One region of the Idiomarina solivarensis genome, then DNA from elsewhere that is predicted to be linked to it. Evidence: predicted binding sites of a transcription regulator. Region 1 holds the regulator's gene; the other holds the start of a gene.

Region 1 (15,642 bases):
GAGTGCAGAAGATTGGCAAGACTACAAAGTTGCAGATATTAGCTTAGCTGAATGGGGTCGCAAGGAAATTGCGATTGCAGAATCTGAAATGCCGGCGTTGATGACTATCCGCCGTAAATACGCTGACAGTAAGCCGCTGTCGGGCGCTCGCATCATTGGTTGTATCCACATGACCATCCAGACAGCAGTGTTAATTGAAACTCTGCTTGAGCTGGGCGCAGAAGTGCGCTGGTCGTCGTGCAACATTTTCTCCACTCAGGACCACGCTGCAGCAGCCATGGCAGCTGCAGGCGTTCCGGTATTTGCCTGGAAAGGCGAAACCGAAGAAGAATATGACTGGTGTCTGAAGCAAACGTGCCACAAAGATGGCGAGCTTTGGGACGCCAATATGATTTTGGATGACGGCGGTGATTTAACTCTGATGATCCACGACGAGTTCCCGCAAATGCTGGACAACGTACACGGCATTACCGAAGAAACCACTACGGGTGTTCACCGTTTGCTGGACATGCTGGAAAAAGGCACGTTAAAAGTTCCGGCTATTAACGTTAACGATGCCGTGACTAAGTCGAAAAACGACAATAAGTACGGCTGTCGCCACTCGCTAAACGACGCCATTAAGCGCTCTACTGACCACCTGTTGTCAGGCAAGAAAGCTCTGGTTGTGGGTTATGGCGATGTGGGTAAAGGCTCTGCCGCCAGCCTTCGTCAGGAAGGCATGATTGTTAAGATCAGCGAAATTGATCCGATTTGCGCGATGCAAGCGTGCATGGACGGCTTTGAAGTGGTGTCTCCTTACCTTGAAGGCAAAAACACCGGTAACGGCGAAAACATCAATAAAGACTTGCTCGGCAACACCGACCTGATTGTGACCACCACCGGTAATATGGACGTGTGCGACCGTTACATGCTGGCCGCACTGAAACCGACGGCTCTGGTTTGCAACATTGGCCATTTTGATAACGAAATTGATACGGCCTTTATGCGTAAAAACTGGCGCTGGGAAGAAATTAAGCCACAGGTGCACAAGATTTACCGCTCAGACGACGATAACGATTACCTACTCCTGTTGGCCGAAGGGCGCCTGGTGAACCTGGGTAACGCCACCGGGCACCCAAGCCGTATTATGGATGGTTCCTTCGCTAACCAGGTGCTGGCTCAAATTCACTTGTTTGAACAGAAGTTTTCGGACATGGACGCGAAGCAGCAGGAAGAGTACTTGCGCGTAGAAGTTCTGCCGAAGCAGCTGGACGAAGAAGTTGCGCGTTACATGGTGCAGGGTTTTGGTGGTGTCATCACCAAGCTAACGGGTGAGCAGGCAGCTTATATCCACGTAAATGAAGAAGGTCCGTTTAAGACTGACCTTTACCGTTACTAATGAGCGATATTATTTATCGTCAAATAACGGCTGCCGATTCGGCGGCCGTTATTGATCTGGCCAATGAAGTTCATGGTGACAACTACCTGAACGAAGACAGTTTTCAACAGTATCTGGATGCCGGTACCGTAGGTGACGTACAACTCAACTGGATTGCCCTGCGCGGTGATACGCCCTTAGGTATACGAATTACCCTGGCGCCCGGCCAATGGCCTATTGATGACTTTTGCACACCCGACGCCTGGCCGATTAGCGCTGACAAACTGTGCTACTTTAAGTGTGCCGCAGTATCAGAAAAAGCGCGCGGGTTAGGTATAGGCAAAGGCCTGCTGCATCGCAGTATTGAAGCTGCCAAGCAGCTGGGTTGCCGGGGTGGACTTGCACACATTTGGATGCAAAGCCCTAAAAACAGCGCGTATGAATACTTTACCCGCTGCGGTGGCGAAATGATTAAGCAACACGAAAAACGCTGGTACAAAGCCTCAGTTGAAGACGGCTATTACTGCCCGGTATGCGACGGCACCTGCTACTGCAACGCCGGCGAAATGCTACTGCGGTTTGATACGTAAGGAGCCAGATAGCGAGCGCTGAGGTTACATGGGCTACTATGGAGGACGCCCGTGAATACATCCCTGTAGGGCTTGGGCAGCGCCATCCATGGCGCTGCACACCTCCATAGTAGCCCACTGCAACCGTCGGGCGCGCTCACTACCTGACACCTTACGTACCCGCCGCAATTTACCGTATATTCTAGCAGGGCAGGTTGCTCACTTGGGAGCGTTACGAGTGTTGAAGGCCTTGATGGCGGAGTGTCGAAGGCCATGGATGGCCTTCGTCAAGCCCTCATGGATGAGCTCGTAGCGTCTCCGCCATCAAGGCCTTCAATGCTCAAGCGAAACAAGTGAGCAACCTGCCCTTCTCCGCTTTACTAGGTAGGTGATTATGTATGATCCTTTGGTTGATGGGCCTCCGGGGCCGCGTGATGCGCCTGAGGCGAGTTACTGGCAGCAGCATACGCGGGCTGACTTTCCGGAGTGTGTGGATGCGCCGGAGGAAGTGGAATTTGCGATTATTGGTGCGGGTTATACGGGCTTAAATGCGGCACGGGTTTTGGCTGAGAACGGGCGCTCCGTTGCGGTTTTTGAAGCTAACCAGTTAGCCTGGGGTTGCTCCTCGCGTAATGCCGGGTTTGTGATGAAAAGTACCGGTCGTTTGGGACTATCTGCCTGGGCGCAGCGTTTCGGTGAAGAGACGGCACGTGGCATTGCAGGCGAACACCAAACCGCGCTTCAATTAGTTGAGGAAACCCTGCGTGAGTGCCCGCAACACGGTCAGCGCCAACACGGGGGGTATCTTAAAATTGCTCACCGCCCCAGTGCTATTGCGCCATTAAAGCAACAATATGAGCAACTGAAACGGTTTAACCAACCCGTTGAGTGGCTCACCCGGGAGGAACTTTCGGCCATTATTGCCAGTCCCCAGGCCCACTCGGCCTTGCGCTTCACAGACTGCTTTGCGCTTAACCCTATGTTACTCGCTGCGGCTACGGCCCGACGGGCGTCCTCTGCAGGTGCGCAGTTAGTTGAACATTGTCCGGTAACCGCCGCTGTGTCGCTTGGCGGCAAAGGCGTGTATTTGCAAACCGCTAAAGGCGCTGTACGCGCCCGTAAGCTGTTAGTTTGTTCTAACGGCTATACCTCAGGGCAATTACTGCCTGAGCTTGCCAGTCGCTCGCTACCGGTACTGTCGAGCATTATTACTACGCCACCGCTGACTGAAACTCAAGTTGAGAGTATTCGACTGTCTCCGCAATACGCCATGATGGATACTCGCATTCTGAAATATTACTTTCGCTTACTGCCCGATAACCGTCTGCTGTTTGGCGGCCGGGGGGCCATTCAGGGAAAAAGTGCCGGCAATCCACTTTACGCAAAGCGCCTGCTGGCAGCATTACACCAGACTTTCCCGCAGCTGCGGGAAGTGAACGAGTGGGAGCATTTCTGGAGCGGCTGGGTCAGTGTGTCGTTGGATGACTACCCACGGATAGGCAATGTGAAAGACAATATCTACGCCAGCATGGGCTACTGCGGTGCAGGCGTGAGCTTTACCGCCTTAGCCGGCCAACGGCTGGCAGAAGCGGCCATGGGACACCCCCTGCCCGAACTGCCCTACTACCAGTCACAATTAAAACCCTTCCCACTACCGCGCTTCCGCCGCTTAGGCCAATGGCTCTACTACCACTACGGTCGCCTAAGAGATTAACCCCTGGGGCAGGTGGAAGGTGGCGAGCGCTGAGGTTACAAGGGCTTTTATGGAGGACGCCCGTGAATACATCCCTGTAGGGCTTGGGCAGCGCCATCCATGGCGCTGCACACCTCCACAATAGCCCTTGTAACCGTCTAACGCGCTCACTATTATCTACCACCTCACCCCGTAATTTCTTTATGCGATCAGTATAGGCTCGGAAAGACAGGTTATTCGCTTGTGAGCGTTATGAGTGTTGAGTACTTCTGTGGCGGAGTGTCGAAGGCCATGGATGGCCTTCGTCAAGCCCTCATGGATGAGCTCGTAGCGGCTCCGCCACAGAAGTATTCAATGCTCAAGCGAAACAAGTGAATAACCTGTCCCTATAGGCCAAAGACGATTTTTTCGCTTTTGAGCATTCGGGCTATGTATTTCATTAGCAGCAGTGCGGCGGCCAGGGTGGCTATTGCGCTGACTACGGTGCCCATAACGTTGACGCTTTCACCGCGTATGAGCGACAAGAAGGCCTGATGCTGACCGGTTAGCGGTAGATAGTAGAGTATGGGATTTTTGAGCCGTGCGAATTCTACGCCAAACGATGCGGCCATGGGAATAATCAGCAAAAAGCTGATGTAGGTTTGCGCTTCTTTGAAGTTCTTTGCCCGGAAAGAAACAAACAGCTGCAAAGCGGTGGCCAGCAAAGCCAGTGGCACCAACAGAACAAACATAAGTACCATCATGCCAACGCTGAAGTTCACGTTCATGCCTATTTCATGCAAAGGAACATAAGCAAAGATAATGGGAATAAGCACCAGCGACAGTATCGCGCCAAACAGCGAGAAGGTGGTTGCGGTCAGGGCTTTGCCAGTGACGATATCCCAGGTACTCAGCGGCTGGCTCAATAAAAACTCTAACGAGTTGCGCTCGCGTTCACCAGCACTGATGTCGATTGCGACGTTCATACCCGACCAGAACACCGACAGGATGATAAACACCAGCACGCTGCCCATAATAATCGCGGCTTTTGAGCCTCGGGTGGCCAAATCTTGTTTTTGCAACTGCACAGGCTGCACTACGCGTGGATCAATACCACGCAGTGTCAGACGGTAAGCGGCTATTTGGCTGGCATAAGCTTGCACGGCTTGCTCCACCCGCTTTATGTCGGTCTGCTGTTTTTGTGCTGACCAATCAGCTTTCAGTATCACTTCCACAGGTTCAGCTTTACGAATGCCTTCTTCCCAGTTCTCCGGCAAGGTCAAGACGATGGGTGTTTCGGTCTTTGCCCATTCATCTTGCTTAGCTACCACACCATTTGCACTCAGAAATTCAACCAATTGGGGAGCGTTCTCCTGACCCTTAATAGTAATTTCGACATCGGCTTCGGCCGTTAGCTGCGTTATCAGAAAAAAGAACGCAACAGCCATGAGTAACGGACCGAAAAACGCATACGACATAGCTGCTAAAACGGAGCGCTTATCACGAATTGCGTCTCGAAACTCTTTTTTCCATACGGAGGTTAATGCACTCATCAGGCCGCAATCCCCTCGTCTGTACCAATAATTTTCACGAAGGCGTCTTCCAGTTGTTCTTCGCCTGTCATGTCGCACAACTCTTGTGGCGTACCTTCTGCTGCAACTTTACCGTTGGCCATAACCACCACCCGGTCGCAAAGTGCGGCGACTTCCTGCATCACGTGGCTGGAAAACAAAATGCAGGTACCCTGCGCACGTTGTTCACGCAGTACGTCCCTTAAAATTCGGGTACTCATAACATCCAGTCCGCGGCTGGGCTCATCCAGAATTAAATGTTTAGGGCTGTGTACCAGTGCCTGTGCGAGCGCAACTTTCATTCTCTGGCCTTGAGAAAAACCAGCAGTACGACGGTCTCCCAGTTCGACAATATCCAGTTTATTTATTACCTGCTCGACCGCCTGTTTCTGCTGTTCGCCTTTAAGCCCGTGCAAACCGGCAAAGTACGCTACTTGCTCCCGCACCGTTAAGCGTTCATATAACCCGAACTTATCAGGAAATATGCCTAAATTGCGGCGCGCATCAATAGGGTTCTGATTGGCATCAACACCTTCAATTTCGGCTTTGCCGGTATCCGCTTGCAATAGCCCGTAAATAATACGCAAACAGGTTGTCTTACCCGCACCATTAGGGCCCAGCAATCCGGTTATTTCTCCGTCTTTTGCCTGAAAACTGAGAGAATCCAGTGCCTGCACGTTCTTAAATGATTTTGTCAGTGCCTCTACATTTATCATGCGTTATAGCCCCGCTGCATTTTGGTTCAGCACAAAAGGTTTCAGTCTTTGCTTCTGTAGACAGCTACCGTCAATGTTTTCAACTGAGCCTTGCTCTATAAATTTCGCAATGATTTTATTGGCGCAGGTATGGCTGGCAATGGTGTGACTGGCATTCGGTGCAACCAAATGTTTACTGTTAGGTAATGTACGTCGCGCTAAATCTCCCCACTCTGGTGGCGTTACCGGATCCAGTTCACCCGATAGTAACAATACGGGTTTATCGCTCACAATTGGATCAGACCAATAGCCCGGTGCTGTTGATGACTCCCAACCGGCGCACATATCAATAAAGGCATCTCCGGTACGGCTGCCAATAAACGTATTATTTCCGTCTTCTTTTAGGAGTTCCGGGGTTGCTCTGGGTAAGTCTTCAGCGCAAACCACTGACAACATCAGTCCTAAATAAATACTGTTTTGCGACATGGTGCCGCCCATTAACCCCAGAATGCCATGGTAGTTCCCCACCGCAGCGGAATGAATAGCATAAGGTAATAGCTGTCGGGTGCTTGGGTGATACAAGGCCACTCGAACAATGGAGCTGAACCGGCCTGGTGTTAGCTTTATCTGCAGCGGCTCAAAAGACAGAGGGTCTCTTGTGTCCAAAAGAACGTCCTGTTCTTGTAACTTATCCATCACCTGATAATAATCTTGTTCCAGGTTCGGGAGCTTCTCGTTACAAGCCGTTTGTTCTGCGCAGTCTTCTATCATTTCCTGAAAGGCATCGGACCCGTGTTGTCCGAACGGGCCTATCACTACCTGAGGCGGCGCTACAGCATCCAGAGTTGCCGTGCGGACAGAACCAGGCGCTTCCCGTAAGTAGGTCAGCCCAACGCGTGTGCCGTAGGAGCCACCGTACAAATTCAGTTGCTCGATACCGAGATGTTCACGCACCCGCTCAAAATCTTTAACCGCATTAACGGTGTGATACTGGGTTGTGTCGGTATCCGGATATTGCTTTTGGCACTCGCGGCTTAAGGCTTCAAGATCTTGCTCATCGTCCGCCCGGATTAACTCGTCGGGGCGCTGAATATCGCATTTCAGTGGATGGCTTTTACCCGTACCGCGTTGATCTATCAGTAAAATGTCGCGCTTTTGACGAACACTTTCAAACATCCGAGTAATCATGGGTGCAAGTTCTGTTGCTGCCTGACCCGGCCCGCCGGCCAAAACCAACATAGGATCGGGCTTTGCCCCTTCCTGCACAGCGGGAAGAATGGCGTAATAAATACCAATACTTTTACCGTCGGGCTCTGCGTAGTTTTCCGGGACTGATACGGTTCCACAAAGTAACTGTTCTTTTACCCCGGGCAAATAGCAACTTGTTGACTCAGTCGTTTTAGTTTGCGCCAAGCTGCTTAGTGGTAATAGTCCCAGCAACAGTAATGGCAAAGATAAGACCATCCATCGTTTCATAATAATTCCGTTTGTCTGCTTAACGGATCTATTGTCGTAGAGAACAGGGGAGGATTACAAGGTAAGTCACTGACTGATTTGTTAGAAGATGTAAAAAACCCGCAAACTGAGTTGCGGGTTTCAATAAAATAAAAAGCGGATCAGCTATTAAAGACCGGCGCGCTCTTTAATAGCCTGGGCAATTGCACTACCGCCGTGACCGTTAGCCTGAGCCCACTCATAGTCGCCAGAGCTTTTCAGTTCTTCAACAGATAGACGACCAACAATGAACTCGCCGATATCTTGTGAACCGTTTGACATTGCAAATTGCAGTAAGCTTTGACCATTACACTGAATACCAGTGTAGATATCACGTACACGGACACGAGAGTCGCGCAATTTCTTACGCATACGCATGGTGTCATCGCCCTGTACGTATGTGCATAAGCTCAAAGCCAGTTGGTTCGCCTCTGCGCTTTTCGAAAAAGTTGCGCCAGTTACTGCTACAGCAGCCATCATGGTGCCTAATACAATCGCTTTCATCTAAAACCCCATCACAAGATTGTTCAAAAATTCATCAAGATGATACTACGAACTCAAGCCCTCTGCAATGGGCTCAAATTGTCGTAAGTCACTGAATTTATAACTTCTTATTAACGTTTTCGATCGAAAATAAGAGTAGTAAAATTATGCGAGTTACGCTCATCTGCGGCAAAGTCTTGCCGCTCAACCTCTTGCCAGTCACCGACTTGGTGATAATCAGGAAAGAAGGTATCGCCCGCAACATTTAGTTCTATTTTCGTAACATATAGTCGGTCAGCCAACGGCAAAAAATTTTCATAAATTTTTCCACCACCAATAACCATAACCTCATCGACGGGCCCGGCAGCGGCTATAGCTTGTTGTACCCCAGAGACCCAAACTACCTGACTGTCCTGATTTTCCGAACGATCCGTTCGACGACTTAGAACGATATTTTTGCGTCCTGGTAGGGGGCGGCCAATTGATTCGAAAGTTCGGCGCCCCATAACAATTGGCTTACCCAAGGTAATTTTTTTGAAATACTGCAACTCATCGGGAAGGTGCCATGGCATTTTATTGTCTTTTCCGATAACCCGATTTTCCGCCATTGCGACCACAAGCGATATTTTCATTCGGTGATGCCCTTAATGCGTAGCCTGACATTTACGTCAGGGCAAATATCTCACCTGACATAAATGTCAGGCTACTTCTGATAAATAACTTCAACGTCGTGATCATCATCATCATCGTCGTCATCTTCATCGTCGTCCAGCGTCTCTTCCAGAACCTCTTCGTGGTAGCTGTCCCACATAAATTCGACCGGGTCAGCTTCTTCCTGCTTCTCGGTATCCGGTGCAGGCAGGGTTTCCAGATAAGACATCACTTCCCGACAAAGCGCATCACTGCCACGCCCTTCCAGCGCGGCAATCTGGAACACAGGGCCGTCCCAGTCCAGGGCTTTAACCAGTTCATCCACTTTTTCCTGGATCTCTTCGTCCAGTAGTAAGTCAACTTTATTAATAACCAGCCAACGCGGCTTTTCCGCCAGCTTAGGACTGTATTTTTCCAGTTCGTTGATGATAATACGCGCCTGCTCGGCAGGATCGGTGTCATCAAAAGGCGCTAAGTCGACCAGGTGCAACAATAAGCCGCAACGCTCCAGGTGCTTCAGGAATTGTATACCAAGCCCGGCCCCTTCCGCGGCACCTTCAATAAGACCAGGAATATCAGCAATAACAAAACTATTGTGCGGTGCCGGACGGACCACACCTAAATTAGGTATCAGGGTAGTAAACGGATAATCCGCTACTTTTGGCCGCGCAGCCGATACGGAGCGAATAAAGGTGGACTTGCCTGCGTTCGGCATGCCTAACAAGCCAACATCAGCCAACAACATCAGTTCCAGCTTCAGCGGGCGTACTTCGCCTGGCGTACCGTCAGTTTTCTGGCGGGGCGCACGGTTAACACTGCTTTTAAAGCGTGTATTGCCCAGGCCATGGAAGCCACCTTTGGCTACCATTAAACGCTGACCATGTTTTGTCAGATCGCCAAGAACTTCGCCAGTGTCAATGTCGGTAGCACGTGTGCCTGGAGGAACAGGCAACACGATATCGTTACCGCGCCTGCCGGTGCAGTTTTTGCCCATACCGTTTTTTCCGCGTTCAGCTTTGTGAAAACGCTCAAAACGATAGTCAATCAGGGTATTCAGGTTCTCATCTGCTTCCAGGTAGACGTCACCACCGTCGCCCCCATCGCCGCCATCAGGGCCGCCTTTGGGAATGTACTTCTCGCGACGGAAACTGATACAACCATTACCACCGTCACCCGCGTCTACGCGGATTTCTACTTCATCAACGAATTTCATCGCAATCTGCTACTTATCACTTATAGAATACTGTGCAAAATTCTAGCACATATGAAAAAGCCCCGCCGTAAGGCAGGGCTTTCAGAACCGAAACTTTTCAGTTTATGTTCACGTTATTAGTCAGTAATAACGCTCACAAATTTACGGTTTTTGCTGCCCTTCACGTCAAAAGACACTTTGCCTTCTGAGGTTGCAAACAATGTGTGGTCTTTACCGATGCCAACGTTAGCTCCTGCATGGAACTTAGTACCACGTTGACGAACCAGGATGTTGCCTGCTAATACAGACTCACCACCGAAGCGCTTAACACCGAGACGTTTACTCTCTGAGTCGCGACCGTTTTTAGTAGAACCACCAGCCTTTTTATGTGCCATGAAGTTACTCCTTAATTAGCTGTTGATACCAGTGATTTTCACTTCCGTGAACCACTGACGATGGCCTTGTTGACGACGAGAATGCTTACGACGACGGAACTTAACGATTTTAATTTTATCGCCACGACCGTGATCAATCACTTCCGCTTTCACTTTACCACCGGACACGAACGGAGCACCGATGTTTACATCGCTGCCGTCAGAAACCATCAAAACCTGGTCGAATTCAACTACATCACCGGTAGCTGCTTCCAGTTTTTCCAGGCGGACGATTTGGCCTTCAGACACACGGTGCTGCTTACCGCCACTTTGGAATACTGCGTACATATTATTCTCCACAACCCTATTGGGCATCCAAATTCAAATCAGGGCGCGAATTGTACGTAATCCCGCCAATGATCGCAACCCTTAATTTGAACTTAAGGGCTACGCTGCTGACCGCGGTTTGAGTTTCCGCGCCGCTATAAATAGTGTACCATCTCCTTTCCGTTAAATTTTGTAAATAAACAGATATCTATGATGGATATGCAGTCCATTAACGCATTAACCAAAGACGATATGCTTGGTGTTAATGCCTTAATAGGTGAACAACTTCAATCGGACGTTGCCTTAATTAACCAGTTAGGCCTTTATATTGTCAACAGTGGCGGTAAACGCTTACGCCCACTGCTTGCTATACTCGCCTGCCGCGCTTTGGGTTATGACGGTAACGATCATCGCAAACTTGCTACAATTATCGAGTTTATCCATACCGCGACTCTGCTCCACGACGATGTTGTGGACGAATCAGAGCTGCGCCGCGGACGGAAAACCGCCAATGCCGTATTCGGCAACGAAGCCAGTGTTTTAGTTGGTGACTTCCTTTATACCCGCGCTTTTCAGTTAATGGTCGATTTAGATTCACTGCGAATATTGCGTATTTTAGCAGACGCCACGAACATTATTTCTGAAGGTGAAGTGCTGCAGTTAATGAACTGCAATGACCCCGATACTTCAGAAGCCAGCTACTTTAATGTGATATACGGCAAAACCGCTAAGTTATTTGAGGCGGCCACCGAATTAGCGGGCGTGCTCACCGCGCAAAACGAGAAAGTAACCCAGCAACTGGCCGATTACGGTCGTTACCTTGGCACCGCGTTTCAGTTAGTCGATGACTTGATGGATTACACCGCGGACAGCGAATCTATGGGTAAGAATGCCGGAGATGACTTAGCAGAAGGTAAACCAACACTACCGTTGCTTTACGCCATGTGGCACGGCAACGAAACAGAACAAAAGCTGATTCGTGAAGCCATTGAACAAGGCGACGGACGTGAGCACTTACAAACCGTACTCACTGCTATGGAGCGCACAGGCGCACTACAGTACACCCGTAACCAAGCGCTAGAATCCGCCGAACAAGCACGCCAATGCTTAAGCGAACTGCCGGACTCTGACTACAAACAAGCCTTACTCGCCCTAACCCACCTGGCAGTCGACCGAGTGGCTTAGGCAGGCTTGGAGGAAAGAAATGCCTTGGGGGATCGGGTTCTGTTTCGGAGGACGCCCGCAAGTACTTCCCTGTAGGGCTTGGGTAGCGCCATCCATGGCGCTACACACCTCCGAAACAGAACCCTTCCCGCTTTATGCATTTCCAATCAACTCTGTAGCCTTCGCCGACACTCCGCCACGGAAGCCCTCAACACTCTTAACGCTTACAAGCCAACACCCTGCCCCATCAACCATTTCCGTAGCCTGATAACTCACAACCAACACTCTGTTTCAGTTGAGATATTTAAACATTGAGCCTGAGAAGCACTCTTCAGTAAGTAGCGTGGAAATGTTGGGGTGGATCAGTATTGGCGAAAAGTCATTGCAGGTTTATCTGGAGAAAGTGTGCAGCGCCAAGGATGGCGCTGCCCAAGCCTTACAGGGACGTACTTGCAGGCGTCTTTCGGAAGATAACCTGCAATGGCCAGCCAATGCTGGCCCGCCCCAATATTTTCAAGAGCGGATTGCTGAAAGCTTAGCTGGCGAAGTCGATACCAGTTTGGATGTCGCCTTTCAGGCCGTCCAGCATGTCGTCCATGCATTTTTGTTCGAAAGCACTTAGCTTGCCGTAAGACAGAATTTCTTCGGCGCCGTTTTTGCCTAAGCGTACAGGTTGTGCGAAGAACTTGGCGTTGTCGCCCGGGCCTTCAACGTAGGTGCACTCAATAGTGTCCTGGCCTTGTAAGCCTTTCAGCAATGACAGTGCAAAACGTGCTGCTGCCTGCCCCATAGAAAGGGTAGCTGATCCGCCGCCGGCTTTGGCTTCAACCACTTCCGTACCTGCGTTCTGAATGCGGTGAGTTAAGTCTTTGATTTCTTGCTCAGTAAACTCAACACCTTCAACTTGTGACAGCAATGGCAGAATGGTTGTGCCGCTGTGACCGCCGATAACCGGTACGTTAACGTTTGCTGGGTTTAAGCCGCGCAATTCGCCAACAAAGGCTTCTGAACGGATAACGTCCAGAGTGGTCACGCCGAACAATTTACGCTTGTCGTAGCAGCCTGCTTTTTTCAGGACTTCAGCAGCGATTGGAACCGTTGTGTTGACCGGGTTGGTAATGATACCAACACAAGCGTCTGGACAGTTGTCAGCAACGCCTTGTACTAAATTCTTAACGATGCCTGCGTTCATGTTGAACAGGTCAGAACGATCCATGCCCGGCTTACGCGGTACGCCGGCAGGAATTAATACGATGTCGCTACCAACCAACGCCGATGCCAGGTCATCTTTACCGAAGCCTGTTACTTTCACGTCGGTAGGGATATGACTTAAGTCAACCGCTACACCTGGAACTACTGGCGCAACGTCATACAGCGATAATTCTGAACCGGCTGGTAATTGGGTTTTCAGAAGTAATGACAATGCCTGGCCGATACCACCGGCCGCACCTAATACGGCTACTTTCATCTCAGACTCCGTTTTTGTTAGTCAATTTAAACTGCGTAAAAATGCAGAATTTGGGGCAAAACTGTACTCCTATATCGCTAAAAATACAACTTTGCGGGCGACACATTAAGGACTCGAACAGCGCCTGTTAATGCAGTACACTGGTGCTCATTATAGCATGTAATCGGCATAGGAATTGAACACTCTCATGGTGCAAGACACGTTACTTGACGCTTTTAAAACTCTGCTTCGTGAAGAGCGTTACGGCTCTCAGGGAGAAATTGTTAACGCCTTGAAAGCTGAGGGCTTCGATAACATTAGCCAGTCCAAAGTGTCGCGTATGTTGAGCAAACAAGGAGCCGTGCGCACTCGCAATGCTAAGCAGGAAATGGTGTATTGCTTACCGCCTGATTTAGCGGTTCCGTCCACCCGCGCACCATTAAGCCAGCTTGTACTGGATATTCAGCATAATGATGTGATGGTCATTATTCGCACCAGCCCGGGCGCGGCTCAACTCATTGCGCGCTTGCTTGATTCTGTCGGTAAAAAAGAAGGTGTACTGGGAACCATTGCCGGTGACGACACTATCTTTATTGCACCGCTCAAGGTAGCCGATATCGATTTTACTCTGCAAAAAGTCAGAGAATTATTTGCTAATCAGGCCGTACTGCCTTCTTCATAATCAGGTACTTCTTTGTTCTCTTGCATAAAACGCGCGGATGGCACGAAAAATCCGGAGCAGGACACGGCCTGAGAATAATCAAGCAATGGGTCATAAGCCCCTTGTTCGTCGGCGTAATAACGATTCTTAAGCCACTGAACCACTAATTTCGGCGTGTGACTAAAATACATAGCGAGCAAGCCCTGCTCGCGTAAGTCACCCCAGGGCATGTTTTGTCGCAATAACGGAATGGGCTGCTCGTTGTTGTCAATTAAACGACTTTTGGCCGCATGGGTAACGCCTTCTATTTTCGCTTCTGATAAACGTTCGCCGGACACCTTTTCCCGGCCCATCAGTTGCTCTTGCTTCTCCGGGCCAAGCTGGTCCCAGCGCCGTAAGTCGTGGCGGAACTTCTGTACGAACAAATAACTGCCATCGACAAAGTCCGCATCGTCTTTTTCTTCAATAAGGGACGCCTTTCGTTTTCTCATTCCCCTGGGGTTATCGGGGGCATCAATAAAGCCGGTTAAATCACGGCCGTCCAGATAACGGAAAGAACGGATTTGCTCAACCACTTCAATGTCATAACCAAACCATTCTATTAATGTACGTCCGGCCAGGTAGTTGGCGTCGAAGCGGTCGCAACGAATTTGAATAATGAGATCAAACGGGTGTCGGGGGGCTTCACGATCACCATCGCTCAACTCTGGAAACGCCTGCAAATGAAGCGGTTGCTTGTGCGGATAAAGAACATCCCAATAATCGGCGCCGATGCCGACAAACCCCGTTAACATGCCCTCGGAGAAACGAGCGTCAAGATCACGTAAAATCGCTGGAAAGCGGGCGAGTTTACGACGTAAACTTTCAACGTCGTCGCTCATGACATGACAAAACAACGTCAGACCATGCAGATTGGGTTCCGCGTAGACTCCTGACTGAGCTTTATCCACCCTATTCTCCCGTTTAACTGTTATTTTTGTGGGTTCGTTCTATTCGCTTTTACATTAAATAGCGCAAGAGGCATTATAGAATGCCTGTATTCGTTATGACACCGCAAGGAAAAATCATGCGTAATCTGATACTTATTTTTGGTTTGCTTGGGCTTACGGCCTGCACAACCACCGCTAACAACCAACCACAGCGTGACAGCGTTGAGCAACAGACGCCAGCGGCTCAATTTCACCAGTTGGCTGACACGATCTGGGAAGGGCTGAATACGTCCAGCGAAACTGAATTAACCGATATGTCCCCGGAAGCATTAGAGAAACGCTATCAGCAACAAGCAAAGTGGCTAGAGCAACTGAATGCAATTCAACTTACGTCACTAAGCCAGGAAGATCAGATCAACCACGCGATGATTCACTATACGCTAAAGAACAGCGTGGATGAATACCGCTTTAAAGCACACTACATGCCCTTGACGGCAGAGGGCGGCTTCCACAGTTCGTTAGCGTTTATGCCTGCGCGTACGTCTTTCGAAGACGCTGAAGATTATCAGAATTATATAGCAAAATTGCGCTCCATCCCGCGCTATATGGCACAGCAGACTCATTGGTTACGTAAAGCAATTGAAGAAGGCTACACCCAGCCAGCGGCAGCGATGGCCGGTTTTGAAGAAAGTATATTGGCTTATATTGTGCAGGATGCGGAAAAAAGCGTTTATTTTGCGCCTTTCATGCAGCAGCCGGATTTCATTGCAGACGAGCAGTGGCTGCAGCTAAAAGAAGATGCGCTGACCGCGATTGATGACCAGGTCATGCCGGCCTACGACGACTACTTTACCTTCATGGTGACGGAGTATTTGCCCAATGCACGCGAAACGATTGGCGCCAGCGCGCTACCTAACGGGGAAGCGTTTTATCAAAACCGCATTAAGCACTACACCACCTTAGATTTAACTGCCGATGAAATTCATCAAATTGGCTTGCGTGAGGTGGCTCGTATTCGCGGTGAAATGCTTGAAGCAATTGAGGCCAGTGGCTTTG
Region 2 (15,642 bases), on a different contig from region 1:
CCTTATAAATTAGCGGTAGCTGATTACGACGGGGCCAATGAGAAAATTCTGCTTCGTAGTCCCGAGCCTTTGATGTCACCATCGTGGTCTCCGGATGGGACTCAGCTTGCGTACGTTAGTTTTGAAAATAAAACGGCAGAAATTTTTCTACAAAACATTTACACCACTGAGCGTGAAAAGCTCACCTCGTATCCAGGCATTAACGGCAACCCGGTTTTCTCGCCTAATGGTGATAAATTAGCTATGGTGCTATCAAAAGATGGTAATCCTGAACTTTATGTAATGGATATTAATACTAAGGACTTGCAACGTATTACTCGGAGTCGTACGATTGATACAGAACCTAATTGGACACCTGATGGTGAATCTTTGGTATTTACCTCAGAAAGAGGTGGCAGACCACAACTATATAGCGTAAATTTATCTTCGGGTCAGGTTCGACGGTTAACGTTTGAAGGTGAACAAAACTTAGGTGGTACAGTATCGCCATCAGGCAATGATATGATTTTGGTTAACCGCACGAGGGGCAACTATCATATTGCTAAGCAAGAGTTCCCGCGTGGACCGATGCAAGTTTTGACAAAGACGTCGCTGGATGAGTCACCGAGTATGGCGCCAAATGGCAGTATGGTCATTTACAGTACAACGCATAACAATAAGCAAGTACTGGCGTTGGTTTCTACCGATGGACGCTTTAAAGCACGATTACCGGCAACCGACGGTGAGGTTAAATCACCGGCTTGGTCGCCATTTATGTAAAACAAAGCCTGAATGGTTGAATTGTTCGATAAAACGATAAGGACGAAAAGGATGCAGCTTACTAAACTTTTTAAAGCTCTGGCAATCGTTGTACCAATGGCGACTCTGGCCGCTTGTAGCTCAAACCAAGAAACCGATTCAGGTGCGGGCACAAGCCAAGAGACAAATCAACAAGCAGAGCAAGACTCTGGTGTTGAAGTTGGTGCAGCAGAACGAGCAGAAAAACTTGAAGAACAGCGTCAGGAAAAAATGGAAGCGTTGCGTAAAGAGCACATGATCTTCTTCGCTTTCGACAAGTCTAATATTCAATCTGAATACACTGACCTGTTAGCCGCGCATGCTGACTACTTAGTTAAAAACCCATCAGTGAAAGTTGTTATCGAAGGACACACCGATGAACGCGGTACTCCAGAGTACAACATTGCACTGGGTGAGCGTCGTGCTCAGGCCGTTGAAGACTACCTGCAAAACTTAGGTGTTCAGGATTCTCAAACCTCTACGGTTTCATATGGTGAAGAGAAGCCGTTGATTAACGAATCGAATCCAAGCGCATACGCGAAAAACCGTCGCGCTGTATTAGTTTATTAATCTAAGATAAACGAACGGGTAGTTCATGAGAAAAACGCTGTTAGCTGTATGTTTCTGTGTGCCTGGGGCTGTTATGGCCCAGGCACCTGTTTCTGGATTGTCATCGTCGAGTGGTGTTGAGCAACGACTATCGCAAATTGAGCGCATGCTCGAAGCGCGTTCAGGTGCTCAGCTAGAGATGCTTAATCAGTTAAACTCTTTGCAGCAAGATGTTGCTGAGTTAAGAGGAATAACTGAAGAACATGAGTACCGTCTCGAGCAGTTATTACAACGTCAGCGCGAGCTGTATCAGGAAATTGATCGTCGTTTTAGTAATTTAAAAGACACCAATAGCCAAGTTGATAATGCTGGTAGTAATTACAATAACCTTAAGCAGGTTCCAACAGAAACTGACGGCAGCGGCTATTCTCAGAACTTGAGTGAGAATGACGCTTATGATGAAGCTATCGCTTTAGTGCTTGAAGATAAGCGCTACGATGCTGCGATACCTGCATTTGAATCCTTTCTGAAGAACTTTCCAAATTCGACCTATGTTCCTAATGCTCACTATTGGCTAGGGCAATTGTTTTTTGCCGAACGCCAATATGATAAAGCAAAACAGCATTTCGAAACTGTGGTTAATAAATACCCCGACAGTAATAAACGAGGCGACTGCTTATTGAAGCTGGGAGCAATTGCTAGTGAGCAGGGTAAAACGGCAGATGCGAAGGCGTATTACAAGCAAGTGATTGAACAATACCCAGATAGCACTGAAGCAAATTTAGCCAAACAACGACTAAATAAATAACAAGTCTGCAACATGTGTTCGTGAATTAAGCAGTTGCACGGTTTTTTTCAATTTTCAGTTGCATAACCGCACTATTTCAGTAAACTATGCCGCCGTTGCCAAGCAGAATTGGTAACATTATTGGCGTTGGGTTGTTAGCTCAGTTGGTAGAGCAGTTGACTTTTAATCAATTGGTCGCAGGTTCGAATCCTGCACAACCCACCACGTCGCCAATAAAAAATATCTATCCAAGTACGGGTTGTTAGCTCAGTTGGTAGAGCAGTTGACTTTTAATCAATTGGTCGCAGGTTCGAATCCTGCACAACCCACCACTTCCAATGACATAGCTACAAGCCTCTCTTGAATTCAGTTATAATAATCCCAATATATCAAGAACACTTGGAAATTAAGCCGTAGTATCATGACCGAAATTCAAACACTGGACAGCCTCGACTATACTTTCCCGCCAAAGCCTAAACCGCTAAGCGCAGAAGATAAGTCAAAAACAATCAGTCGTATTAAGCAGCTTTTGATTGAAGAAGATGCTGTGTTGGTAGCTCATTACTATACCGACCCCGATATTCAAGCGTTAGCTGAAGAAACTGGCGGTTGTGTTGCTGACTCGCTAGAGATGGCGCGATTCGGTCGTGACCACTCTGCTCAGAAGTTGATTGTGGCTGGTGTTCGCTTTATGGGGGAAACCGCAAAAATATTAACACCTCATAAGCAAGTGCTCATGCCGACGTTAAAAGCGGAATGCTCGCTCGATCTGGGCTGTCCTCCGGAAAAATTCGCTGAATTTTGTGACCAGCACCCTGATAGAACTGTTGTGGTTTACGCTAATACTTCTGCAGCGGTTAAAGCGCGGGCCGATTGGGTTGTAACCTCGAGCATGGCGCTTGAGCTTGTTGACTATCTGGATGCCAAAGGTGAGAAAATACTGTGGGCTCCCGATCGCCACTTAGGCGGCTATATTGCGCGTGAGACAGGCGCAGACATGCTGTTATGGCAAGGCGCCTGCGTGGTGCACGACGAGTTTAAAGCAAAAGCTCTGCTGGACATGAAGAAACTTCATCCGGAAGCCGCTGTTCTTGTTCACCCTGAATCACCTGAAAATATTGTAGCGCTTGCGGACGCTGTGGGTTCCACCTCCCAATTGATAAAAGCCAGTCAGGAACTGCCTAACGAGACGTTTATTGTGGCGACGGACAAAGGCATTTTTTACAAAATGCAGCAGCTGCAACCGAACAAGACGTTTATCGAAGCCCCGACCGCTGGAAATGGCGCAACCTGTCGTAGTTGTGCACACTGTCCATGGATGGCAATGAATGGTCTGAAAGCGATAGAAGAAGCTCTGGCAGAAGGTGGTGAGGCTCACGAAATACAGGTGGACGAAGCCTTAGGCAAAAAGGCCATGGTGCCACTGGATCGAATGCTCGAATTTGCGGCAAGCTTAAAATAATGAAACAGGCTCCTTCGGGAGCCTTTTTAATTCCTGCCTTATACAAGGTATTTATAATCGGCATAAATACATCACCTACCGAAGTAAACAAGTGCATGCTAATCTAAGTTTATTGAATAATTATTCGGACGGTGTAGGCATGGGACTTTATGATCCAGCTGAAGTGCGCGACAACTGCGGTTTTGGCCTTATTGTTAATATTAATGGGCAAGCGCAACAAGGGTTAATTTCTACCGCTGTTAAGGCGTTGGACCGTATGCAGCATCGGGGTGGCATTGGTGCCGATGGAAAAACCGGTGATGGCTGCGGTTTGCTGTTACAGATGCCGGAGCAATTTTTCCGTCAGTTTGCAGAAAAGCAAGGCCTGCAGCTGAGCAAGAAATTTGCCGTTGGTATGGTTTTTTTCAGCCGCGATAAAGACAAACGAGAGGCGGCACGTCAGCTGATTGAACAAGAACTCCAACAAGAGACCTTAGCCGTGACTGGCTGGCGTAAAGTGCCGGTGAACAATGATGTATTAGGGGAGGGAGCAAAGTCCTCTGAGCCGATGATAGAGCAAGTGTTGGTCTCCGCGCCTCCGGGCTGGCGAAAGAAAGATTTAGAAAGACGCTTGTACATGGCAAGACGACGTATTGAAAAGCACATTCCCAATCAGGATGAACTGTATATATCCTCGTTGTCGAGCTTGGTGCTGGTCTATAAAGGGTTGATGATGGCGGCGGATTTACCAGCCTATTATGCCGATTTAGCAGATTCTGAGATGAAAACCTCTATTTGTGTTTTCCATCAACGGTTTTCGACCAATACTGAGCCTCGGTGGCCTCTGGCCCAGCCTTTTCGTTTTCTCGCACATAACGGGGAAATAAATACCATACGGGGAAACCGGCAATGGGCTCAGGCCAGGGCTTACAAATTTCAGACTCCTTTACTGCCTGATCTGCAAGAAGCTAAACCGTTAGTGGGTTTGTCGGGCTCAGACTCTGCATCGCTGGATAATATGCTGGAGCTTTTATTAGCCGGAGGGATGGACTTATTTCGGGCTATGCGATTGTTAATTCCTCCAGCCTGGCAGGGTGACGCAACCATGTCAGATGAAATGCGTGCTTTTTACGAATTTAATTCTCTGCATATGGAACCCTGGGACGGACCTGCTGGTGTTGTGATGAGCAACGGGCGTCACGTAGCTTGCAGTCTGGACCGAAATGGTTTGCGTCCGGCTCGGTATATTTTGACTCGTTCCGGCATTTTGACGGTAGCCTCCGAAGTTGGAATCTGGGACTACGATGAGCAGGAAGTGATTGAAAAAGGGCGCTTAGGTCCGGGTCAAATGATGGCGGTAGATACCTACACCGGAAAGATTTGGTACAACGATCAGATTGAAGAGGAGTTGAAGCAACGTCACCCTTATAAGCAATGGTTGGAGCAACATCGCCGTCATTTGATACCCTTTGAGCGGAGTCATGCCGATAAGCTGGGTAAGCGTTTGTATGACGATGAAACTATGCTGATTCTTCACAAAGCTTATTTGTATTCTGAAGAAGAATTACAGCAAATTATCAGTGTGTTGGCTAAAGATGGTCAGGAAGCGGTCGGATCAATGGGAGACGATACGCCAACCGCTGTGCTGTCAAAGCAGCCTCGTTTGCTGTACGACTATTTCCGACAGCAGTTTGCACAAGTAACAAACCCGGCCATTGACCCGATACGTGAGCGTCACGTGATGTCGCTTTCCACTATTATTGGCCGGGAGCACAACGTGTTTAATGAGGCTTCCGGTGACGCTGACCGAGTCGTGTTCGAGTCTCCAATTTTAATGTACACCGATTTAAAGCAGCTGCGCGAACTGGATGCACAACACTACCGGGCAACAACCTTGTCGCTGGCCTTTAGACCTGAACAGTGCAATTTAAAACAAGCGATTGAGAACCTGGTTGAACGCGCGAAAAGTGCGGTTAAGGATGAGCAAACGGTCATTCTGATACTGAGTGACAGAAATTTGCAGCCGGAAGAATTGATGATACCTGCAGCGATGGCTGTGGGGGCAACTCAGCAGGCTTTAATTGCAGATGATTTACGCTGTGATTCGAACATTATTATTGAAACAGCGTCAGCACGCGACCCCCATCATATCGCGGTCCTGATTGGTCTGGGAGCCACGGCAGTATACCCTTACCTGGCTTATGAATCAGTCGAGCAACTTGTTGCCCGAGGAAAAATCGAATTGGCTATTAGGGAAGCGCTGTTAAATTACCGGCAAGGTCTCAATAAAGGCCTCCTGAAAATTCTGTCAAAAATGGGCATCGCTACCGTGTCAGGTTATCGAGGTTCCTCATTATTTGAGGCGGTAGGGTTGAATGAAGACGTTCGCCGCTGTTGTTTTGCTAACGTGCCGGCACGGATAGACGGCACGGGCTTCGAGGATATTCAGCAGGATCTGCAACAAAGCTTCCATAAAGCCTGGTTAAAACGTAAACCTCTCGCCCAGGGTGGACTACTAAAATACGTACACGGGGGCGAGTATCACGCTTATAACCCAGATGTTGTCACCGCGTTGCAGCGAGCCGTCATTAGCGGAGAACAGCGAGACTACAATGTCTATGCGAAGTTTGTAAATCAGCGACCGGTCACTCACCTGCGTGATTTACTCAATATTAGGCTACCTGAGACGCCTAACATTGAAAAACACGACGTTGAATCCAAAGAACGTTTGTACCAGCGGTTTGATACGGCGGCTATGTCCATCGGTGCATTGAGCGCGGAGGCACACGAAGCACTTGCTATCGCGATGAACCAAATAGGCGGCCACTCTAACTCGGGAGAGGGGGGAGAAGATCCCAAGCGGTTCAACAGCCCGAAAAATTCCCGTATTAAGCAGGTGGCATCTGGTCGCTTCGGTGTGACGCCACATTATCTGGTGAATGCCGATGTTATTCAGATAAAAGTTGCTCAAGGCGCTAAACCCGGCGAGGGTGGACAGTTGCCCGGTGAGAAAGTCACGGCTGAAATCGCTCAGTTGCGCTATGCCGTGGCAGGCACTACTTTGATATCGCCGCCACCGCATCATGATATTTATTCGATTGAAGATTTAGCCCAGCTGATCTTTGATTTAAAACAAGTCAATCCAAAAGCAGTGGTTTCGGTGAAGCTAGTTTCGACCCCCGGAATTGGCACCATTGCCACCGGTGTCGCTAAAGCTTATGCGGATTTAATTACCGTATCCGGCTACGACGGCGGAACCGGTGCAAGCCCAATGACGTCGGTAAAATACGCGGGCTCTCCGTGGGAACTGGGATTGGTCGAAGTGCATGAAGCCCTGGTGGCAAATAATTTACGTCACAAGATTCGGCTGCAGGTGGATGGTGGATTGAAAACCGGCATGGATATTGTAAAAGCGGCAATTTTAGGTGCTGAGAGCTTTGGTTTTGGCACCGCACCGATGATTGCGCTGGGCTGTAAATATTTACGTATTTGCCACCTGAATAACTGTGCGACTGGTGTGGCGACACAGGATGAAACGCTGCGCCGCGAACATTTTTCGGGTTTACCGGCGCGTGTGGTTAAGCTGTTTGAATTTATGGCTGAAGAGGTCCGTGATATTTTGGCGACTCTGGGTTTGACTCAGCTGACCGATGCTATCGGACGGGTCGATCTGCTGGAGCGTCTGGTAGGTGAAACCAAACGTCAGCAACAGTTGCAGTTGAACGCTCTGTTGGATTCAGCCGGAGTTCGCTCGAATCACGCGCTATATTGCACGCACAAAAATTCACCTTTTGATGAAGGTAAATTGAATCAGCGTTTACTCGCGCTGTGCAAAGGTTCCATTGATACGCGCAGCGGGGGGCACTGGTCTCTCACTATTCGCAATGATGACCGTTCGGTCGGCGCAAGTGTATCTGGCTACATCGCAAGCCAGCATGGAAACCAGGGAATGGCGGTTGCACCCATTACGTTAGGTTTTATTGGTACCGCCGGACAAAGTTTTGGTGCCTGGAATGCGGGGGGATTAAAGCTGCACCTGACAGGGGACGCAAACGACTATGTGGGCAAAGGTATGGCCGGTGGAGAGCTCACCATTAAACCTCCTGCAGGTTGTCGTTATAAGACTCATGAGTCCGTGATTATGGGGAATACCTGTTTGTATGGCGCCACAGGCGGAAAACTTTATGCGGCAGGTTGCACTGGCGAGCGCTTTGCCGTGCGAAATTCCGGCGCTACCGCTGTGGTAGAGGGTATTGGTGATCACGGTTGCGAATACATGACCGGCGGGATTGTGGTGGTATTAGGTGACTGCGGCATTAACTTTGGTGCCGGCATGACCGGTGGTTTTGCGTATTTAAGAGACAACGATGGTGATTTACATCGCCGGCTTAACCACGAACTGGTTGAGGCGGTTCCACTGGACACTCCAATTATTCAAGAGCATCTACGCGGTCTAATCAATGAGCATCACGAAGCGACAGGTAGCGAGTACTCCCGTGAGCTATTGCGTGATTTTGAGCAGGTTGTCGGTAGCTTTTATATCGTGAAACCGAAATCCGCAGATGTCAAAGAGCTGCTTGGGCATAGAGCGCGGTCGACCGCAGAATTACGAGTGCAGGTGATGTAATGAACAAAAATATCTATCAGTTTTTAGACGTGCAACGCATTGACCCGCCGAAACGCTCGGTTGAAGAACGCCGCATTGAATTTAAAGAAGTTTACGACCCTATGCCGGATGTGCAGTTACAAGGTCAGGCTGATCGGTGCCTGGATTGCGGCAACCCCTATTGTGAGTGGCAGTGCCCAGTGCATAATTACATTCCCCAGTGGTTGGAATTGGCAAACGAAGGGCGGGTTATAGAAGCGGCTGAGCTGATGCATAAAACCAACAGTTTGCCTGAAATCTGCGGCAGGGTATGCCCTCAGGATCGCCTGTGTGAGGGGGCTTGCACGCTCAATGACGGCTTTGGCGCAGTGACCATTGGCAGTATTGAAAAGCAAATGGTCGACGAAGCCTTTAAGCAGGGCTGGCGTCCGGACTTAAGCGGAGTCACTCAGCGCCAGGAGCGAGTTGCCGTCATTGGTGCCGGACCTGCTGGCCTGGCATGTGCTGATGTATTAGCGCGTAACGGTGTCAAAGCTGTGGTTTATGATCGCTACCCGGAGATTGGTGGACTGCTGACCTACGGAATTCCGCCATTTAAACTGGATAAAGCGGTAATGACGTTACGCCGTGAAATATTTACCGACATGGGTATTGAGTTTAAATTGGGTGTTGAAGTGGGTAACGACATCAGCTTTGCTGAGCTGGAAGCAGAATACGACGCAGTATTTCTAGCTTTGGGAACTTATAAAGCACTGGATGGGAAACTGAAAGGGTTGAATGCAAAAGGAGTTTATCCTGCCTTGCCATTTCTGATTGGCAATACACAGAAACTCATGGCGCACGAACCCATGTCTCAATATCCACTTATTGACGTTAAAGACGAGACTGTTGTTGTACTTGGTGGTGGCGATACTGCTATGGATTGCGTCAGAACTTCAATAAGGCAAGGGGCTAAGTCAGTTGTTTGCGCTTATCGCCGCGACGAAGGGAATATGCCGGGGTCACGCAAAGAAGTTCAAAACGCTCGCGAAGAGGGTGTATCTTTTGAATTTAATCTGCAGCCATTAGAAGTCGTAACCGACGGTGAAGGTAAAGTCAGCGGTGTGAAAATGGTCCGAACGGAGCTTGGCCCGGCTGACGAAGATGGTCGACGCAGACCGCAGCAGGTGCCTGAATCAGAATTTTTGATGCCCGCCACTGCGGTGATTATTGCTTTTGGTTACCAGCCCAACCCACCAGAATGGTTACAACAACACAAAGTGGAATTGAGTGACTGGGGTACGGTGCTCGCCACCGGCGATACCGAATTTGCGATGCAAACCAGTAATCCGAAAGTTTTTGCCGGCGGCGATATGGTGCGTGGCGCCGATTTAGTTGTCACCGCCATTGCGGAAGGACGCAATGCGGCAGAGGGAATGCTTGACTACTTTGACACACTGTAACTGAACCGTAACGGGTAAGCAGCGGCAGCGCTATTAGCGCCGCCACTGGTCAATAACAGGTGCGTAACCGTCACGAAAACTAGGGTACTGAAGCTGATAACCACTTTCCTTAAATCGGGTATTGAGGCAGCGCTTCGATCCCCTGGGCCCAACATTAGTATCAATCTCGCTGGGGAGCGTCAGGTTCATTTGTTGGGCTAACCACTGATAAACTTCATATTGTTTCACTGGCTCATCGTCATTGACTAAGTATAGAGGATGGGGTTGGCTGACCTGAGTCAGTAAATGGGCAATAAAGCCAGCGACATCATCCTGGTGTATCCGGTTTGTCCAGCTATCTCTTAGTTGCACTTTACCCTCACAAAGCTGGCGCAATAAAAAGTCACGTCCCTCTCCGTAAATACCGCTGCAACGAAGAACGGTTGTCTGGCCGGGTAATGATTGAATAAGAGACTCAGCCTGCAGTAACGCCTTACCTGAGTCGGCAGTGGGAGCTGTTTCGCTGTCTTCATCAATCCATTCGCCGTTACGTTGTGCGTAAACTCCAGTACTGGAAACGTAAATAATATGAGGTTGATGAGTTTGTTGTGATAACACTTGCTGTAGGTGGCGGCAGGGAACCACATAGCCTTGATGATAACGGTCCTCCGCGTTATTTGCCGGAGTGAGGGTAATAATAACGTTATCCCAGTGTTGCTCAAACAGTTGGTAAAGTTCCTGTTCGTTGTTTACGTCAGCCGCCTGTAATTTAACACCATCACGAACTGGCTTATTAGCCGGATTTCGACACACTCCGGTAATTTGACTTGTCGTTGTGCGAAGCCGTTGTGCAACACGGTCTGCAATATCACCGTAACCAAGTAAAAGCGTTTGCATGAAGATCCTAATAGCGTTAATGTAAATAAAATGTTGAGTTAAATAATAAGACTTACCGATAGCCCATTATGAGCAGTGATGCCTCCGTAGAAACCCTGATTGATGAGCTTAAAACAGATTACCATCGCTCTCAATTCGAGTCTCTTTTTAAACGCAAAACAAAGCACCTTTCCGGGCCGGAAAAGCTTCAGGCCCGTATGAGAATCAATGAGCTAGCGAAGCCTGCTTTGGGTGTTGTCGATTTGCGCAAAAAAATCCCCGCTGAGGTTAAGCCCTATTCCTTCCAGGGGCGAACGCACTACTTCGATTTAGCTGCCAGGCGGCTATTTGAAGAAGGGCTCCGTCTTTATAAAGGCGTTTTTACAAACGATACCAAGCAAAAAATATTGGCATTAAAAGAACACCATCAGCAGTTGGCCGAAAGTATGGCCCTGGCTCAAGAAAAACAGGATAAAGCATTAGACAGTTTTGTTGCCGGTCGTTCATACGTTCGGAATGAGGAACGTATGAACATGGTGACATCGGTTAAAATGAAACTGGCAGATAATCAGCAGTTTAAAGCAATGACTGTGGATGTTTCAATCGATGGCTTACAGCTTAAACTGAGTCCTGAACCTCAATTAAGTGGCTTAAAACATGGACGTATTAAAGTTTGCTTTTCCGGGCTTGCTGACGATTTTGTATTTGACGGAGACCAAGAATACGAATACCGAGTGGTTGGGGTCAAAGAAAACGATGTGTGTGTGTATTTACGTTTAAAGCGTTTGAATGAATCGAGTGACGATGCTCTCAGTCAATTTCTTTCATCAATGCTGGCCAAATTCAGACGACGATATAAGGTGAATGTCGATCACATCGCTCAGCGTGTTATAGCGCGTGGACATGAACGATGTTGGCTTGAAGCCATTCAGGCGCTACCAATACTACTCAGTGATAAGTCATCAAGCTGTGTTGTGGTTAAAACAAATGGCAATCAAGCGTTGCTGAACAGCTGGCAACAGCATCAAAACGATTTGATTGCAGAACTTATTGAACAGCCCTGGGTGCAATCTGTAATTCATGAGTTACGTAATTTACGGGAAGTGACGCGTAAGCAAGTGCTTTTCTTTCGTATTAGCCTGCCGGTGAATAAAATTTGGCGCGAGTACTTACTGCCTTTTCAAGCCCTGAAAAAGGAAACGAGCCTGTTAGCAACACTTAATGAGTTACGGGCGGCTGGCTATGGAGTGCGTTGGTACCAGCTTACATTAACTTATTGTAGAGAGAAACAATGGACTTATGCTGAATTAAACGCCATAAGAACACCGCTTTGGTGTGAGCGTTCTGCAGGCAAAACCCAACTGCCAGTATTGCAAGATTACCGTACCAAAGGGGCGAATGAACTTGCTTGCAAAGTACTGAGCAATGAAGGTTCCGTAACGCAAGAAATTTTTCGGCAGGTTCTATCGAATGCTGTTTTTTTGTACAGAGACACCGTCGACTGGGAGCCGAAGCTTGCCGGTTTGATGCCCGTAGCTGACGGTATTTCAAAGGTGCTCAGCGAAACGGATTTTTGGTTGGCTAATGGCGACAGAATCATGGGCGGCTCTCGTCTCAGTTCCGAATTAAGAAAGGCGCTGCGACGCCTGCCGCCGAATGAGAAGCTGTCATGTCGTATACTATTGTTAAGGGTCACTAAAACCTCACAAAGAGAGGGCGTTATAGGTCGCTATCTTCATGATTATGAGAGTTTTGAGGAGGCTGCCGAATACATTCGTTTTCTTAATGAGGACCATAACTTTCTCGCAATACTGGTGTCTGGCCAGCCCTGCAAAGGTGAACTCTCAGAAGAGTTAATGGCTGACTTGTCGTATATTCAACGCTATTTACCGCATCGTGCACGGGAGCTTGAAAATAGCTTCAGGCAGTTACAAGCAGTGATAACCTTAACTGACGTGACGCAGGCGTTAACTGAGTTGGCGGAGTTAACTGCAAAATCTTGAAAACACCTTGTTGCCGATAGTTGGCGTGTCTTTCCATCGCCGGCTATTTGTCGCATAATCGAAAAACGTTCATTTATTAACAGGTATTCAATTATGTTGAAATCATGGGCAAATCCGTTGCTTGCGGTGAGTTTTGGTTTAGCACTGCCATTGAGCGCAATCGCTCAGGACGGTATTGATTATAAGGAACAAGAAAAGCTACATGAAATAGCGAATGCGACGCAGGCCGATCGAATTGAAAGTGACATTCGGACCTTAGTGGATTTTGGAACGCGCCATACGCTGTCGGAAACAGAATCAGACACACGGGGTATTGGTGCTGCGAGACGCTGGATTTTTGCTGAATTTGAACGAATATCTGAAGCTTGTGGTGGTTGTCTGGAAGTGATGTACGTGAGCGACACTATTTCGGGGGAAGAGCGCATACCAAACCCGGTTGAGGTAAAAAGTGTCATTGCTATCCAGCGAGGAAAAACAGACCCTAATCGTTATGTGATGATGTCCGGTGATATCGACTCACGCGTCAGTGACGTTATGGATTACACCTCGGATGCTCCTGGTGCAAACGACAACGCCTCTGGTGTTGCCGGCGCGTTGGAAGCTGCGCGAGTGTTAACTCAGTACGAGTTTGACGGCTCTATCGTTTATGCTGCTTTGGCTGGCGAAGAACAAGGCTTGTTTGGCGGGAAAATCCTGGCGGAGAAAATAAAAAAGGAAGGCTGGTTTCTTACCGGCGTTTTGAATAATGACATGATAGGTAATATTGAAGGTGTTAACGGGGTCATTAATAACAGCACCGCTCGTATTTTCGCGGAAGGCACCCGTATGAACGAATCGGATCGTGAAGCAACCATGCGTCGTTTTTACGGCGGCGAAAACGATTCACCTTCACGTAATTTAGCACGTTACATTGATACTGTAGCTGATCGTTATATTACCAATCTAGATACTATGGTGATTTATCGCTTAGACCGGTTCGGTCGTGGTGGACACCATCGACCTTTTAACGATTTAGGTTATGCTGGTATTCGTATTATGGAAACTAACGAAAACTACAATCGTCAACATCAGGATTTACGTGTCGAGGATGGCATTAAGTATGGTGACACCATCGATGGTGTTAATTTTGATTATGCGGCGAAGCTGACTGCACTAAATGCGGTTGCTATGGCTGGTATGTCCTGGGCTCCAAGACCGCCCGCAGAAGTGGAAATAGAAGGTGCGGTTCAACCCGACACGACACTACGCTGGACAGCACAACCCGAAGACAAAGCGAATATAGCGGGCTATAAAATTTACTGGCGTTTAACCAGCGCCCCGCAATGGCAGTTCAGCCGTTACGTTGGTAATGTAACCGAATACACACTGGAAAATATCGTGATCGATAATTACATTTTTGGTGTAGCTAGTGTAAGTAACGATGGTTTTGAGAGTCCGGTTGTATTTCCGGGACCAGCGGGGACATTCTCTATTGAGTAGTACGTCATTTAAAGTATTAACTGAGCCACTAAATTATGAGGGAGAAGACCGGAGGGTTGGTTTTGAACTCGAATTTAGTGGTTTAACTTTGGAGCAGACCGTTCATATTCTGCAACAAGAGTTGCCGGGTAGGGTGGTTTCTGCTTCCAAAGCAGAGCAAGAAATTGAAGTGGATGGGCTTGGTTCATTTAAAGTTGAAATTGACTGGGACTATTTAAAACGAAAAGCAAAAGCGGAAGGTGGAGATAAGTCGGCCTGGGTGCGAGAGCTGGGCAACTTGGCGGAGAATCTGGTACCTATCGAAATTGTTTGTCCGCCCCTGACACTTAAACAATGTGAGCAATTACTTCCGTTGATTGATGCATTGCGAGAAGCTGGAGCAAAGGGCACTGACGAATCCTGGATAGCCGCTTATGGTGTTCACATTAACCCTGAAGTGCCATCTTTAGATGCCAACGTCGTATTACGTTACTTGCAAGCATTTTCCTTATTGCAGTGGTGGTTGGTTGAAGCACACTGTGTCGATACCACGCGCAAGCTCAGCCCCTATATTGATAAATACCCTGAAGCTTACACTCGACTGTTAGCCAAGCAGCACAGTGTGAACCAAGAGCAACTTATCAGCGATTATTTAAAGCACAATGCTACCCGGAACCGGGCGTTGGATATGTTGCCCCTGTTCGCCTTTTTAGATGAAGAAAAGGTGATGTCGACTGTCGATGATAATAAAATAAAAGCGCGTCCTACATTCCATTATCGATTGCCCAATTGCCAACTGGAACATCCTGACTGGCAATTAACAGAGCCCTGGAAAATGTGGTGGGTGGTCGATGCTCTGGCGAATGATCAGCAGGCACTGGATTATTGGAAGCAAGCGTTTATTGATGCCGAACGCCCTTTGATAGGCGTCTCTGAAAAAGACTGGAAAGAAAGGTTGGAGCAATGGCTCAAAGACCGCGAGTGGTTGTAACGGGAACGGCCAGACGCTGGTCTCCCTCTTGGTGGTGTACTTGGCTCATTCTTCATTGTCTTGGAGCCAAGCCTTTGCGTGCTAGCGTCAGGCACAGCTGTGAGCAAAAAAATATTGATGCGGTGATTATTGGAGGAGGTGACGACATCAGCCCTTCGCAATATAACCAGCCACCGGAGCGTGATGGCGAATACGACCCGGATAGGGATGCACTGGAGGTCGACTGGATACGTTGGGCTCTGGAAAATAGTAAGCCGCTATTAGGAATTTGTCGCGGCTCACAATTGATCAATGTTGTATTGGGCGGTGAGCTTGACCAAAATATTCGAAAGCTGCGACAGCTAACCTATAATCGCCCCGGATTATTGCCAACCAAGCAAGTGTTTCTAGAGCCGAAAAGCTTACTGGCGAAAGTCTGTAAAAAGAAAAAACTGAGAGTTAATAGCCTACACTCACAAATTGTAAAACAAACCGGAGTTGGCATGGTCGCTGTGGGCTGGGACCTTGACGGTTTTCTACAGGCCTCCGAAGGCCAAGGTGAGCAGTGCATTATCGGCGTGCAATGGCACCCCGAATATTTATTTTACGTCCCCAGTCAAATTCGAATTTTTCGGTGGTTGATTAAGCAATAATTGAACAATTCGATTATATCTATCTTAATTCATCTGTTTTTTGATCCTTCCTAAAGCGTAACCTGTATAATCGTTCAATAACTTAAAAATGAATTATCATT

The links. Region 1 encodes ArgR, which controls arginine synthesis, uptake and breakdown. Its sites were predicted from a motif close to ANTGAATANNTATTCANT; they were not measured.
Region 2: the regulator ArgR is predicted to act here: its motif matches at 3,687-3,704, upstream of gltB (glutamate synthase large subunit).

Annotation. Positions count from the first base shown of each region.
Region 1 covers NZ_JAVFHZ010000003.1:147,574-163,215, reverse strand. The annotation lists gene ahcY (adenosylhomocysteinase) at 1-1,378, shown strand, start outside; gene RBK99_RS06650 (GNAT family N-acetyltransferase) at 1,378-1,947, shown strand; gene RBK99_RS06645 (NAD(P)/FAD-dependent oxidoreductase) at 2,321-3,640, shown strand; gene RBK99_RS06640 (ABC transporter permease) at 4,006-5,151, opposite strand; gene RBK99_RS06635 (ATP-binding cassette domain-containing protein) at 5,151-5,885, opposite strand; gene RBK99_RS06630 (alpha/beta hydrolase) at 5,889-7,340, opposite strand; gene RBK99_RS06625 (DUF3718 domain-containing protein) at 7,488-7,862, opposite strand; gene folA (type 3 dihydrofolate reductase) at 7,973-8,473, opposite strand; gene cgtA (Obg family GTPase CgtA) at 8,545-9,705, opposite strand; gene rpmA (50S ribosomal protein L27) at 9,822-10,079, opposite strand; gene rplU (50S ribosomal protein L21) at 10,095-10,406, opposite strand; gene ispB (octaprenyl diphosphate synthase) at 10,599-11,570, shown strand; gene mdh (malate dehydrogenase) at 12,085-13,017, opposite strand; gene argR (transcriptional regulator ArgR) at 13,205-13,678, shown strand; gene RBK99_RS06585 (Dyp-type peroxidase) at 13,654-14,607, opposite strand; gene RBK99_RS06580 (DUF885 domain-containing protein) at 14,724-15,642, shown strand, end outside.
Region 2 covers NZ_JAVFHZ010000006.1:75,814-91,455, reverse strand. The annotation lists gene tolB (Tol-Pal system beta propeller repeat protein TolB) at 1-759, shown strand, start outside; gene pal (peptidoglycan-associated lipoprotein Pal) at 811-1,347, shown strand; gene ybgF (tol-pal system protein YbgF) at 1,421-2,134, shown strand; tRNA gene RBK99_RS10950 (tRNA-Lys) at 2,263-2,338, shown strand; tRNA gene RBK99_RS10945 (tRNA-Lys) at 2,370-2,445, shown strand; gene nadA (quinolinate synthase NadA) at 2,535-3,575, shown strand; gene gltB (glutamate synthase large subunit) at 3,715-8,181, shown strand; gene RBK99_RS10930 (FAD-dependent oxidoreductase) at 8,181-9,602, shown strand; gene RBK99_RS10925 (SDR family oxidoreductase) at 9,636-10,478, opposite strand; gene RBK99_RS10920 (PilZ domain-containing protein) at 10,547-12,460, shown strand; gene RBK99_RS10915 (M28 family metallopeptidase) at 12,554-13,939, shown strand; gene RBK99_RS10910 (amidoligase family protein) at 13,932-14,909, shown strand; gene RBK99_RS10905 (gamma-glutamyl-gamma-aminobutyrate hydrolase family protein) at 14,882-15,541, shown strand.